DNA from 2 places in the Daquilactobacillus linshuiensis genome. Region 2 is predicted to be linked to the other one. Evidence: predicted binding sites of a transcription regulator. Region 2 holds the regulator's gene; the other holds the start of a gene.
The links. The regulator LexA, encoded in region 2, represses DNA repair genes until DNA is damaged. The targets are predictions, from matches to a motif close to CNAACANNTGTTNG.
Positions count from the first base shown of each region.

Region 1: ACUV9F_RS02375 (Y-family DNA polymerase) is a predicted target of LexA. The motif match lies at 2,131-2,144, and genes of this name have one in related genera.

Region 1 is NZ_CM128255.1:444,973-452,540, reverse strand. Features, by position in the region: gene dltA (D-alanine--poly(phosphoribitol) ligase subunit DltA) at 1-148, opposite strand, end outside; gene ACUV9F_RS02385 (teichoic acid D-Ala incorporation-associated protein DltX) at 170-319, opposite strand; gene ACUV9F_RS02380 (hypothetical protein) at 411-800, opposite strand; gene ACUV9F_RS02375 (Y-family DNA polymerase) at 793-2,055, opposite strand; gene ACUV9F_RS02370 (PspC domain-containing protein) at 2,226-2,411, shown strand; gene ACUV9F_RS02365 (cold-shock protein) at 2,462-2,668, opposite strand; gene ACUV9F_RS02360 (hypothetical protein) at 2,827-2,955, opposite strand; gene glnA (type I glutamate--ammonia ligase) at 3,032-4,369, opposite strand; gene ACUV9F_RS02350 (APC family permease) at 4,496-5,923, opposite strand; gene ACUV9F_RS02345 (Orn/Lys/Arg family decarboxylase) at 6,089-7,568, shown strand, end outside.
Region 2 is NZ_CM128255.1:554,121-561,688, forward strand. Features, by position in the region: gene ACUV9F_RS02960 (aminotransferase-like domain-containing protein) at 1-873, shown strand, start outside; gene lexA (transcriptional repressor LexA) at 899-1,522, opposite strand; gene ACUV9F_RS02970 (DUF896 domain-containing protein) at 1,616-1,858, shown strand; gene ACUV9F_RS02975 (YneF family protein) at 1,921-2,136, shown strand; gene ACUV9F_RS02980 (lysophospholipid acyltransferase family protein) at 2,146-2,751, opposite strand; gene ACUV9F_RS02985 (tRNA1(Val) (adenine(37)-N6)-methyltransferase) at 2,819-3,553, shown strand; gene ACUV9F_RS02990 (GIY-YIG nuclease family protein) at 3,543-3,815, shown strand; gene rpsB (30S ribosomal protein S2) at 3,955-4,713, shown strand; gene tsf (translation elongation factor Ts) at 4,799-5,674, shown strand; gene pyrH (UMP kinase) at 5,797-6,525, shown strand; gene frr (ribosome recycling factor) at 6,525-7,082, shown strand; gene uppS (undecaprenyl pyrophosphate synthase) at 7,086-7,568, shown strand, end outside.

The sequences.
Region 1 (7,568 bases), 110 kb from region 2:
CTAATTCATCAATGTAAGCAGCTAAACTATCAGAATCTTCTTTTAAGTCTTTATACGTATGTACATTACCCAAAAAATTATATACTGATGACTCGGGTTGTTTTTTTGCATAGTCATCAATTGTACTAATCATATTTGTAATTTTCATGATTTCTCCAATTTTCATTTATTAAAATTCATTATATATAAAATGACCCTGTCCTACTCCAGAATATCCATATAAATAAAATAGAATCATTAAAATCACAGTATAAAATACCGTTTGTAAAATAAATTTTAAAATTGTGGATTTATGATTTTTTAAAAAGTCTACTAACATTAATCTTTAAAAACCTCAACTTTATATTTTTGATACTAATAAGGATATTATACCAAGATTTACTTAAGGTTTATAGCTTCATAATATTTCCTTAAACATTTATTACATTGTGCCATTCACAGAATACAGAATATATATCTTCAAACTTTACATATTTTTCTTCAATGTATACTCCTCGAGTATCTTTTCCCTTAATATATCCAGTAACCGGTTCTAATAAGATATTATTTTTATTAACTTGTCTTAAATCAACACTTACCTTTGAATTATTTTTTTGAGCGTCACTCAATTCTTTAAATATTTCGGGAACACTCATTTCTTGTAAATGCTTCCTATTTGATTTGATTTCTTTTTCTTTATTTCTTTTATAACTGGCAACCGTATGATCTGATAAATAAAATCCTTGCCATTTCATCATTCCACGATCTTGATATTCTTTTAAAAAAGCATTTACTAAATTAGGATCATAATTATTATTCATACGTATTACCTCCAGCATGTCCTCCTACAAGACCCGCACGACTAATTGCCGTCGCTCCTTTAGTTTTACTAGAAAGTTTCACTAAAGAAGTAAAACCATATTTTTTTCTAATTATATCAACCGTGGTATCAAGTATTTTTAATTTCTTTTTATGATCATCTATATCAAATAAATCCAATTGTTCATATTTATCATCGACCAAGTTACTACATGATAATTCTAAATACCTAACAGGCTCTTTTTTCCAATTTTTTTCAAAAATTTCTATTACATATTTTTTAATATCTGTATTCCTATTAGTTGCATCAATCGTTAATGAATGTCTAAATCCTTTGGATTTTTTTGACCCATATCCTTGCGAATTTCTTACACCCAAACTAATAGTTCTTGTTGCCACTTTATGTGATCTGAGTCGAGCTGCAACTTGTTCTGAAAGTTCTTTTAAAACAGCCTCTATCTCTTCTTTATTTCTATATGTTTTAGGTAATACTTGACTATTTCCATAAGACTTTTCCTTAGAGTGATATCTATTTTTTATAATTGATCTATCTATTCCCCAAGAAATTGCAAATAACTGAGAACCCATCTTCCCAAATTTTTCTTTTAGTAAATATGGATTAAAATGTGCCAAGTCATAAATAGTATCGATTCCAAGTGCGCTTAATTTTTCACTTGTTCTTTTTCCAATAGACCATACAGATGACAATTCTTTCACCGTCCATAATTTATCCGGTATATCCTCATAGTGCCACTCTGCAATTAATGAATGGTTATGTTTAGCCTCAATATCTAAAGCCAATTTTGCAAGTAATGGATTATCACCAATGCCTACTGTTAAATAAACTCCCACTTTTTTTCTTACTTCCAATTGAATTTTTCTAGCAACCTCACTAGGAGTATCGCCAAATAATCTCCAACTTTCTGTCATATCTAAGAAAGATTCATCAATTGAATAAGGATGTATATCTATAGGTGCAGTATATCTTTCAAAAATTTCATTAATTTCAAGGTTTTTTTTAATATATAAATTCATATGAGGAGATACTTTTAATAATCTCTCATCGTCTTGGGGCAATTCACTACCTCTAGTTACATTAGTAATTCCATATATTTTTTTTGCCATAGGACTTGATGCTAAAACTAAACCATCTCCAGTATTATTTTCAGTGGACATCACCACTAAGATTGCTTTTAAAGGGTTTAATCCTCTTATTGCACATTCTACTGACGCATAAAAACTCTTACTATCTATCATAAAAATTACTCTTCTGGGCTCATGCTGATAATCATACATAACAGACTCCTTCACAAAAGTTCATAATAAATTATACGAACATATGTTCTTATTTGTCAATTCAATCATTTAAAATTCAATCTTATAACTGCTATAATAAAAATTATAATAAAAGATTGGAGGTAATCATTATGCATTTACCTATTAAGCGTTCAAGTAATAATAAGGTTATTGCTGGTGTACTTGGCGGTATTGCCGAACATTTCGGTTGGAATGCTAACTTACTTAGATTAATTTATATAATTTTGACACCAACATCAGTATTTGCCGGAGTTCCCATTTACTTAATTCTATGGCTACTTATGGAAGAAGACTAAAAAAAGAGATAAGTCTTAGACTTATCTCTTTTTTTAACTTTTTAATTTAATTATCCGTTTACTTTAACAATGTTTACAGCTTGTGGTCCACGATCGCTATCTTCAACATCAAATGTAACAGCTTCGCCATCTTCTAATGATTTGAATCCTTCTGATTGGATAGCTGAAAAGTGTGCAAATACATCTTTTCCATCTTCTCCAGTAATGAAACCAAATCCTTTATCAGCGTTAAACCATTTAACAGTTCCGTTTTGCATATTAAAATCCTCCATGACATATCAATGTATGTTTATTTTTTTTCGTAATTAATATTGATAGGTACAGATGAATCTTATAACACAAAACCCAAATTACATTTCAAAATTGATCACTTCAAATAATATAACATGAATTTATTTAAAAATCAATTCATAAATTAATAACGTCGACGATGCCTTTTAAATGCTGATCCAATTATTCCTGAAAAAATACCCGTCAAAGCAATAACTGCAAGGGTTGCCTGCCACCAGGGTGCATTCCATATAAAATCAAATAATTCTTTCATAATAAAAACTCCCAATAATTATATTAATATAATTATTTTACCTTTAGAAAACCTAAAAATCCAACTAAGTACTCAATTAATACAACTCTAGATACTCGTTACGTTCCCAATTGGAAACTTGTTGTTTATACCTATCCCATTCCATATTTTTTGCTTTTTTAAAACTATGGTACAGTTGTTTACCTAGATTTTCCTTTAATAGAGTATCTACTTCTAAAGCTTTAAGTGCATTATGCAAGGTTGAAGGTAAATTATATATATGATTGGCCTGCCTTTCATCCTCTTTCATACCATATATATTTTTATCAACAGCTTCTTCAGGCTTTACCTTATTTTGTATGCCATCAAGTCCTGCCACTAAAATTGATGATATAGCTAAGTATGGGTTTGCGGATGGATCCACACTCCTTAGTTCCAAACGCGTTCCCATTCCTCTTGCCTGTGGAACTCTAATTAAAGGAGTTCTATTTTTACCCGACCAAGCAACATATACTGGAGCTTCAAATCCTGGAACCAATCTTTTATACGAATTAACAGTTGGATTATTAATAGCAGTTAAAGCTTTTGCATGTTCTAAAACTCCACCTAAGAAATATAACGCTGTTTGACTTAATTTTTCAACGCTTCTATCATCAAAAAAGGCATTACCATTTTTATTAAAGAGACTCATATTTATATGCATTCCACTTCCATTAATACCAGCTATTGGTTTTGGCATAAATGTTGCAAATAAACCATGTTTTCTTGCAATAGTCTTTACCACCAATTTAAAAGTCTGAATTTGATCAGCAGCATTTAGAGCATCTGTATATTTAAAATCAATTTCATGTTGTCCAGTAGCAACTTCATGATGAGATGCTTCAATTTCAAATCCCATTTTTTCTAATTCTAATACAATATCTCGTCTACAATTCTCGCCTGAATCTAATGGTGCAAAATCAAAATAAGTGCCTTGGTCATTCAAAGTCATAGTAGGATGACCTTCTTCATCCAGTTTAAATAAGAAAAATTCAGGTTCAGGACCTATATTAAATTCTTCAAAACCTTGCTTTTTCATATTATCAATTGCTTTAATCAAATTATTTCTTGGGTCCCCCAAAAAAGGTGTTCCATCAAAGTTATGAACAGAACATATTAATCTTGCCACCTTACCATACGTATTTTCCCATGGGAAAATTAACCAAGTATTAAAGTCAGGATATAAAAACATATCACTCTCTTCAATTCTTGCAAACCCATCAATAGAAGATCCGTCAAATGATATTTTATTATTAAGGGCCTTATCCAATTGACTAATTGGAACTTCAACATTTTTTATAATTCCATTAATATCTGCAAACATCAAACGAAGAAATTGAACATTTTCTTCTTTAACAATTTCTTTTATCTTCTCAGCAGTAAAATTCTGTTTCATTTATATTCTCCTTCATTTTAGGACTATACCAATTATTTATAATATTAATATATCAACCAAAAATAATTGTAAAAATCATACCAATTAGAAATATAAGTGTCAACATAAAAAAAGAAAGCTAAAAAATTAGCTTTCTTTATTTGTTATCCTTGCTAATAATGGCATTACAAATCCAAGTCCAAATAAAACGAGGACTGAAATAATATTCATTACTAGTTGATGTACAAATGCCGTAGTACCGAATTTAGCCTCTTGTGGCATGAATCCCATAGTTGCACATATAAATGTAAACAATAAGCACCATCCGCCTACAAACATTGCTAATGGTTTATTTTTAATAAATACATATGATGAATTAAATTTTTCTTGCTGTGCTCGTAATGCCAAGAATCCTACAAATACCCAACAAGTTTTATATGGTGAGACAATTCCATTTAAGTTTAATAGCCAATTAAATATCGAATTAATATTTGGTAAAGTCGCACTTAATAGTAATAAAAACAAACATAATCCAGCAGTAAAGATATAACTGTGAATAGGTCGTCCAGATTTATTTTGCTTTAACAACCATTTAGGCATAAATTTAATGGCAGTATCTGCCGAAAGTACTCGACTAGATGCATCAATTAGAATTGCTAGTTGTGCTAACATAAAAATCAGCTGTGCAACAGCAAACATATACATTAAGACTTTACCCATTCCTAGTTGCTGGCCTAAAACTTGAAATGCATAATATGCACCATTCATTTTTAAATCATCTGGTAAATGGTTAGCATTGAAAAATACTCCTAAAGCAAGTGAACCAAAAATAACAAGAAATCCAGTCATAAATGCTAACATCCACATTGATTTTGGAAATTCCTTTTTTGGATTTCTCAACTGCTGGACATAAGTTGCACCTAATTCAGCACCAGACGTTGCAAAAATTAATAAACCAGTAGTTGCAAAATAATGAGTTGAAAAATGAGGTTTAAACGCTGACCAACTAAAATGTGTAGCAGAAGGAATCCCTTTCATAACTCCAAAAACAGTTAAAACAACAAATAATACTGCCATTAAAAACATAGCAGCTCCACCTAGTAAAGACATTATTTCTAGTGAACGACTAAATAAATTTTCTGCGACAATAAAAATTAGAATAACTGCAAATGTAAAAATACCAAACCATGTACTAGACATATGTTTATCTAATGAATTATCTCCTAAAATCATCCAAGACATAGCAACAATAACAGAATTAGCTACATCAATTAAATAAGGCAATGTACTTGACCAATACATCCAACTAGTCCAATAACCAAAGGTATCCCCTGAAGTACGACGGATCCAAGTAGCTAATCCGCCACCATTTTCAGTAAAAGTTGTACCCATTTGAGCTGATATAAGTTCGTAAGGAATAATATAAGCCAATAATAAAAATATCCATGAAAATACTACTGATAATCCTTGATTTTGAAAAGGATAAAATATATTTTCAAATCCAATAACTGTTACAAATACTAAAAAGCCAAGAATTGGCCAAGACATATATTTTCTTTGCTGATTTATTTCCATTTATTTATCTCCAAATATTTTAATTTAAGATTTAAATTAAAATACAAGGAGGCTTATTTCTATAATATCCAAAATTAAACATTAAATTAAACTTCCTATTCTATAAAGTACTAATTATAAACTATAATAAAATATGTGTATAGCTTATCTGAAAGGCAGTAAATTATGAAATTAAATATTGGAATTAGTAAAAATATTAACTTAGACGAATTAATTATTGATAAAACAAATTTAGGTTCTCTTGGTGCTGCAATTATTACGTATAATGATCAAGCTGAACTTACTTTAATTAATGAAAGCAAACTACAGATACCTACTTTTATTTTTAATAGTAAATACGAAAAAACAATCAAAAATTTTCATTATATACAAAGTGACTTTTCAGAAAAATATTTATCTGAAATAATTGATTCTGCAAATAAGTACGAAAAAAATCAAATTCCTGATTTTTTAAATGATCTATTAAGCTTCAGTGACGACAATCCAACAAGTTTTGCAACTCCTGGGCACCACGCAGGAAAATATTTCAATTTAAATCCAGCAGGCTATTTGTTTAAATCCGCATATAATCAAACTTTCTTTAGCAGTGATACAAGCGATGTAGTTACTTCTTTAGGTGACATGCTAACTCATGGCGGTTCTCCATTAACTGCAGAACAAGCTGCGGCAAAACTATTTGGTGCCGATAAAACATATTTTGTAACAAATGGAACAACTGGTTCAAATAATATTGTTTCTAGTGCCTTATTGCAGCCCGGAGATTTAGTATTATTTGATCGAAATAACCATAAATCACTTTATAATGGAGCACTAGTACTAAACGGTGCAACACCTGTATATTTAGATACATTAAGAACAAGCTTAGGTTTAATTGGACCTGTAAATTTTAAGAACATAACTGAAGATAAACTAAGAGAAGAAATTAAAAAAGTGGCTCCAGAAAAAGCAACAAAAAAAAGGCCTTTTAGATTAGCAATACTTGAATCAGAAACTTTTGATGGGATTGTACCTAACGTAAAATATATCTTAAATACGATTGGTCAATTATGCGATTATATTTTGTTTGATTCCGCTTGGGGTGGTTACGAGAGCTTTGTTAAAGCGATGTCACCAACAGACCCTTTACATATTGATCTTAGTCCTAAAGATCCAGGAATAATCGTTACTCAATCAGTACACAAACAACAAGCAGGTCTTGCACAGACATCACAAATTCATAAAAAAGACTCTCATATTAAAAATCAAGACCGCTATGTTTCTCATGAACAATTTAACCATGCTTATTTAAAACACGTTACAACAAGTTATTCTTACCCAATATATACTTCTTTAGTCGTTAACATTGCTTTAAATAGCGGTCCAAGAGGTCAATACATCTGGAAACAGGCATTGAATGATTCTATTAATTTTAGAAAAAATTTACTCACTACTAATTTATTTAAACCATTCAATAATCCTAAAATGTTAGAATATTCTAACGAAGAATTAATTAATAATCCTAATCTTTGGAAATTATCAAAAAATGAGAAATGGCATGGTCTTACTTCTATTGATCCAAACCAAGCATATCTTGATCCATTTAAAGTCACTATCACCTTACCCAATTCTAAAGAAAATGGAATATCTGGATGGGTACTAGATAGAT
Region 2 (7,568 bases):
GACATACTTATTACGGGAGGGGTTAAACAGGCACTATTTTTAATTCTACAAGGATTATTAGTACCTGGAGATTCAGTAATCATTGAGTCCCCATCATTTTTTCATTCGTTATCGCTATTTGAAGCAACAGGAGTTAGAGTATACTCATGTATTACAGATGAGGAAGGAATTAAAATAAATAATCTTGAGAAATTAATAAAAAAACATAAGCCTAAATTAATCTTGTTAAATCCAAGTTTTCAAAATCCAACTGGACAAGTTATGTCTTTAGATAGAAGAAAAAAAGTTATTAAATTAGGTAGAGAATATTCAATACCTTTGGTAGAAGATGATATTTTTGGATGGCTTTCTTTTAAAGAAAATAATATAGTGCCTACTTTAAAAGAGCTTGATCCTGAAAATGTTATATATGTAAGCTCTTTATCAAAAATAATGGGTGAGAATACGAGAGTAGGCTGGCTTATTGCTTCTACACAAGTAATTAACCATTTAAAGAATGTAAAAAGAGAACTTGATTTATCCGAAAGTATTTTTCCACAAGTAATGGCAAACTTAGCTCTTGAGGATGAAAATTTTCAAGGTCAGCTAGAGCAACTAAGAATAAAGCTTACAAAAAGAGCAGATGCGCTTTATGAAAATTTAATATCTAAATTCCCATCATTAAAAGTAAGTAAACCAAAAGGAGGATACTACATTTGGATTTCTACCATAAATAATGAAAATATAATTTCAAAAATTATGAAGTCAAAAGTTTTATTTGTACCAGGGACACTGTTTTGGGAAAAAAAGAGAGGAATCAGAATTAATTTTTCTAGAATAAAGAATGAACAAATTAATTTATTCATAAAAAATATTGAGAGAATAATAAAATAAAAAAGCCCTTAAAAAGGACTTTAACTTAATATATAGTTGGTCTATATAGACCAACTACTTTTCCAAGGATGCTTATGTTGTCAAAAATTAAAGGATCAAGGGTATCGTTTTCGGGTTGTAGTCTAATATACCCATCTTCTTTGTAAAATCTTTTACAAGTTGCTTCATTTTCTTCTGTCATAGCAATTACAATTTCGCCATTAGAAGCGTAATCTTGTTTTCTAACAATTACTTGATCCCCATCTAATATACCTGCATTAATCATACTTTCACCTCTAATTGTAAGCATGAATAAAGGTCGACCATCGTTATTAATATTAGGTGGTACAGGGAAATAATCAGTTGCTTGTTCGACAGCCAAGATTGGTTCTCCAGCAGTTACAACACCTAATAAGGGCATTTCATTACTTGTTTCGCCGATTGCTTCAAGTCCAGAACTTGTTATTTCGATTGCTCTTGGTTTTGCTGGATCTCTAAAAATGTATCCTTTTTTTTCAAGACGTGATAGATGGCCATGAACTGTTGAAGTAGAAGAAAGATTTACACTGTCACAAATTTCTCTAACTGTTGGTGGATAACCTCTTCTATTGACGTAATCATTAATACATTGTAATATTTCTAATTGTTTTGAACCTGACGTACTCGTCATAGTTACACCTCGTTTTTAAAATATATTATAATAATATCAAAATGTCAGTTCTTAATCAAACTAACGTTCGTATATTAATTGAAAGGAATTAGTATGGCTACAAATAAAGAATTAACTGCGCGAATAAATGAACTTGCTAAAAAAGCTAAAGAAGGACAACTTACAGAAGAAGAAACTATAGAACGAAAAAAATTACGATCTGAGTTTTTAAAGAATTTTAGAGAAAGTTTTAAGTCACAAGTTGAAATGATGCAAGTCTTTGATAAAAATGGTGAGGAAGTGACACCAGAAAAAGTTAAGAAAATTCAAAGAGAAAAAGGCTTAAGAGATAATTAATATCTTTATTTTTATCTTATTATTGTGTACAATCTAAATATTGAATAAAAGGAGTTAAGTAAATGTTAATTACAATTATAGTTGCTTTAATTGCATTACTTGTTGGATTAGCTGGTGGTTTTTTCATCGCACGCTGGTATATGAAAAAATACTTTCAAGATAATCCACCAATAAATGCTGATATGATGAAGCAAATGATGGCTCAGATGGGTCAAAAACCTTCACAAAAAAAATTGAATCAAATGATGTCAATGATGAAACAACAAAACAAAAAATAAAAAGTTGCCTTATTCGGCAACTTTTTTTTGTACTTGCTTATCTAATTCTTTCCAACTATTTTCCATTTGTTGATTTATTTTTTCAGTTAATTCATCTGTTATTTTTTCTTTTTTATCAATATTTATCGGTTCTCCAATAGCAATTATGATTTTTTTTCTTAATAATAAATCCTTAAAAGTTGGTGCACCTTGATATACAACAGGGACTAATGGTTTTTGTGATAATTTTGAAATTAATACAGAACCACCCTTTAAATCTTGAGAATACCTTGTTCCTGAAGGAAACATTATCAACGAGAGTCCTTCTTTTTTTAAAAACTTAACTGGAGTTTTTACAACTGATGGTCCAGGATTTTTACGATCAACCGGAAAAGCGTGAGAGTGTAATAATATGAATTTTAAAATTGGGTTTTTAAAAAGTTCTTGCTTAGCCATAAATGAAGTTTCTCTTGGACTAATTGCTAATGCAAAAAATATCGGTTCCCACCAATTTCTATGTGGAGCCACAAGAATAAATGTATCATTGGGTAGATTTTCTTTTCCGATAACGTGCCAGTTTCCATTAATTATTAAAACAATAAATTTTACGATTGAACGAATAAATCTAAAAAACATGAAATTCCCCTTAAATGTGATTTTTAGTATATTATACATGATAGATTTTAAAATATTAGGAGTAATTATGCTAGATAAACAAATAACTTACGACATGATATCCAATAGTGGAGTTACAATAATACAAGACAAAGGCCTATATTCATTTAATCTTGATACAATTTTATTAACAAATTTTACTGAATTTGAAAAAAGTAAAAAAATAGTAGATTTATGTGCTGGTGATGGTGCTATTGGACTAACTATAAGTGGACAAACTGATGCAAAAATTTATTTGATTGAATTGCAAAAGGAATTATCGGATCTAGCCCAAAGATCTATAGAGTATAATAATAAGCAAGGTCAAGTTCAAAATATAAATGATGATCTAAAAAAATCTTTGCAATATATAGAGCACGATACAGTTGATACTATTATTTGCAATCCTCCATATTTTAAAGTTGAAGAAGAAACGAAAATTAAAAAAAATAGTGTATTAGCTAATGCAAGACATGAATTTAATACAAATTTATCTGAGATATTTAAAATTTCAAAGGGACTATTAAAACAAAACTCAAAACTTTATATGGTATATCGGCCCGATAGAATAGTAGAATTTGTTCAATTAGCTGATGAATATAATTTCAAATTGAATAAATTAAGATTTGTTCATTCTCATTATCAAGACAACGCAAACTTATTATTGGCTGAATTTATTAAGACTCCAAAAAAAGGTGGTGTAACTGTTTTACCAGATTTAATAATCTATAAAAATAAAACAGAATATACTAAAGAGGCAAAAGAAATTATTTATGGAAAATAATAGTTACTTTGTTTATATATTACAGTGTAGAGATAAGACATTTTATATTGGCACAACTAATGATGTTAAAAAAAGAGTTGCAACACATAATGCTGGTAAGGGAGCTAAGTATACAAAAATGAGACGACCAGTAAAATTATTGTATTTTGAAGATTTAAAAACAAAATCTAATGCGTTGAGTAGGGAATATGAGCTAAAAAAATTATCAAGAATAAAAAAAGAAGCTTTTTTAAGAAAAAAACATATCTCTTGGGATAAATAATGCTTGATTATCTTCTTGATATTACATATAATTTAAACGTTGTATTTATAAAACACACACGTCGCACTTTTAACCATGGTGCATGAAAATGTTTGGTTAAGAATTAAGCGATAGTGGAGGAAAAACCGGAGGAAAAATTATGACAGTTATTTCAATGAAACAACTTCTTGAAGCTGGTGTTCATTTTGGACATCAAACAAGACGTTGGAATCCTAAGATGAAACCATTCATCTTTACAGAAAGAAATGGTATTTATATCATCGATCTACAAAAGACAGTTCATATGATTGATGATGCTTACAACTACATCAAGGCAGTTGCAAGTGATAATGGTGTATTTCTTTTTGTTGGTACAAAAAAACAAGCACAAGATGCAGTTGCTGAAGAAGCTACTCGTGCTGGACAATATTTCATCAACCATCGTTGGTTGGGTGGAACACTTACAAACTGGAACACAATTCAAAGTCGTATTAAACGCCTTAAAGAAATCAAAGCAATGGCTGAAGATGGAACATTTGATCGTCTTCCTAAAAAAGAAGTTGCTTTATTAACAAAGCAACAAGAAAAACTAGAGAAGTTCTTGGGTGGTATCGAAGATATGCCAAGAATTCCTGATGTATTGTTTGTTGTTGATCCACATAAAGAAAACATTGCTGTTCAAGAAGCTAAGAAATTGAACATTCCTATCGTTGCTATGGTTGATACTAACTCAGATCCAGATGATATTGATGTTATTATTCCATCAAACGATGATGCTATTCGTGCTGTTAAATTGATCGCTGCTAAGATGGCTGATGCTATTATTGAAGGACGTCAAGGTGAAGATCGAGTTGCTGCTGAATTAGAAGAAGCTGCAAGTGAAGAAGACGCTGAATCAGTAGAAAAAACAGAAGAATAATTTTGAATTTAATACCGTCTTTAATAATATTGAAGATGGTTTTTCTGTAAAATAAACAAAAAACTAATTTATTGGAGGATTAAATATGGCTACAATAACAGCTGCACAAGTTAAAGAATTACGTGAAAAAACTGGTGTTGGAATGATGGATGCTAAAAAGGCACTTGTTTCAACAGATGGTGATATGGAAAAGGCTATCGATGAACTTCGTGAAAAAGGTATGGCTAAAGCTGCTAAGAAGAGCGGGCGTATTGCTGCTGAAGGTTTGGCACATATTGAATTAAGTGGAAACACTGCTGCTATAATCGAAGTTAATTCTGAAACAGATTTTGTTTCATCAAATGATAAATTTCAAACATTAGTTAAAGATATTGCAACAACAGTTGCTAAAAATAAACCTGCCGATATGGATGCAGCTTTGCAATTATCAATGGGAGAAGGAACTATCGATGATGCTGTTAAGAATTTGACAGCTGTTATTGGTGAAAAGATTAGTTTTAGAAGATTCCAACTTGTAGAAAAAACTGATTCACAAAATTTTGGTTCATATTTACATAATGGTGGAGCTATAGCAGTATTGGCATTACTTGAAGGCGCTGATGAAGCAACAGCTAAAGATGTTGCAATGCATGTTGCTGCTATTAACCCTCAATATGTATCACGTGATGAAGTTCCTAGCGAAGTTCTAGAACATGAGCGTGCAGTATTTACTGAAGAAACTAAGAATGAAGGAAAACCTGAAAATATCGTTCCTAAGATTGTTGAAGGAAGATTAAATAAGTACTTGTCTGAAATTAGTTTAGCAGATCAAGAATTTGTTAAAGATTCTGACAAAACAGTTGCAGAATTTGTTGAATCAAAAGGTGGTAAATTAGTTTCATTTGTACGCTTTGAAGTTGGAGAAGGAATAGAAAAAGCAGAAAATAACTTTGTTGAAGAAGTTATGGGACAAATTAAATAATATTAAAACTTCCAAGCTAAAACTTGGAAGTTTTTTTATTTATTTAATTCATAGTATTCATTAAATAAAAGCCGTAACTATGGTAAAATATTTTGTAATAAAATAATAGGAGTTCCTTTTAAATGACAAACATTAAATATAAAAGAATAGTATTAAAAATTTCTGGAGAAGCTTTAGCAGGAGAGCAAGGATTTGGTATCTATCCTCCAGTTATTGCATCTATTGCAAAACAAATAAAAGATGTTCATGATATGGGAGTTGAAATTGCTATTGTCTGCGGTGGAGGAAATATCTGGCGTGGCAAAACAGGTGCTGAATTAGGAATGGAAAGAGCCCAGGCTGACTATATGGGAATGATGGCAACAGTAATGAATGCCCTATCTCTTCAAGATGCCTTAGAACAAGCTGGAGTACCTACTCGTGTACAAACATCAGTAGAAATGAGACAGATTGCTGAACCATATATTAGAAGAAAAGCAATTAGACACTTAGAAAAGGGACGTGTTGTTATATTTGCTGGTGGAACAGGCAATCCATATTTCTCAACCGATACAACATCAGTATTAAGAGCGGCTGAGATAGATGCAGATGTTATTTTGATGGCTAAAAATGACGTTGATGGTGTATATTCAGCCGATCCAAAAACAGATTCAACTGCTGTAAAATATGAAGAATTAACTCACCTTGATGTAATTAATAAGCAATTGGGTGTAATGGATACTACGGCAAGTTCGCTATCAATGGACAATAACATAACTCTTGTTGTATTCAATATGAATGAGCCTGACAATATTAGAAAAGTTGTTGAAGGACAAAACATTGGTACAACTATTAAAGGAGAAGATAAATAATGGCAAATCCTATAATTGATGATGCAAAGACTCGAATGAAAAAATCTCAAGAAGCTTTTCAAAGAGAATTGGGAAATATTCGTGCAGGAAAAGCAAATGCGTCTATTTTAAGTAGAGTAAATGTTGAATATTATGGAGCACAGGTTCCAATAAACCAAGTAGCTTCTATATCTATTCCAGAACCACGTGTTTTGATGATTAGTCCATTTGATGAATCAGCACTTGATGATATTGAACGTGCTATAAACATGTCAGACCTTGGACTAACTCCTGCAAACGATGGAAGCGTAATTAGATTGGTTATTCCTCAACTTACAACAGAAAGTCGTATCGAATTAGCGAAAAAAGTTGGTAAAGAGGCTGAAAATGCAAAAGTTGCTGTAAGAAATATTAGAAGAGAAGCAATGGATAATGCAAAAAAACAACAAAAAAATGGTGATATTTCTGATGATGAATTACATACATTAGAAAACGATATTCAAAAAGTTACTGATGATGCTGTAAAAGGAATTGATGAAATTTCAGCTGTTAAAGAAAAAGAAATAACAGAAGGATAATTTATGACTCAAATATTAGAAGATAATAATATTAAATTATCTCAAGATAATATACCTAGCCACATTGCCGTTATTATGGATGGAAATGGTCGTTGGGCAAAAAAAAGAGGTTTACCTAGAGTTGCGGGACATAAAGAAGGTATGAATAATGTTAAAACTATTGCAATAAAAGCTAGCAAGCTTGGTGTAAAAGTTTTAACACTTTATGCTTTTTCAACTGAAAATTGGGGAAGACCAAGTACTGAAGTTAATTTTTTGATGAAATTACCAATTGACTTTTTTGGTGTATTTATGCCTGAATTAATGCAAAATAATATACGAGTTTTTGCGACTGGAATATTAGATGATGTTCCAGAAAAAACAAGAAATATAATTATAAAGGCTATTGATGAAACAAAGAATAACACTGGAATGATTTTAAATTTTGCTTTTAATTATGGTGGAAGAGCTGATATTTTAGAGGCGACAAAACGGATAGTAAAAAAA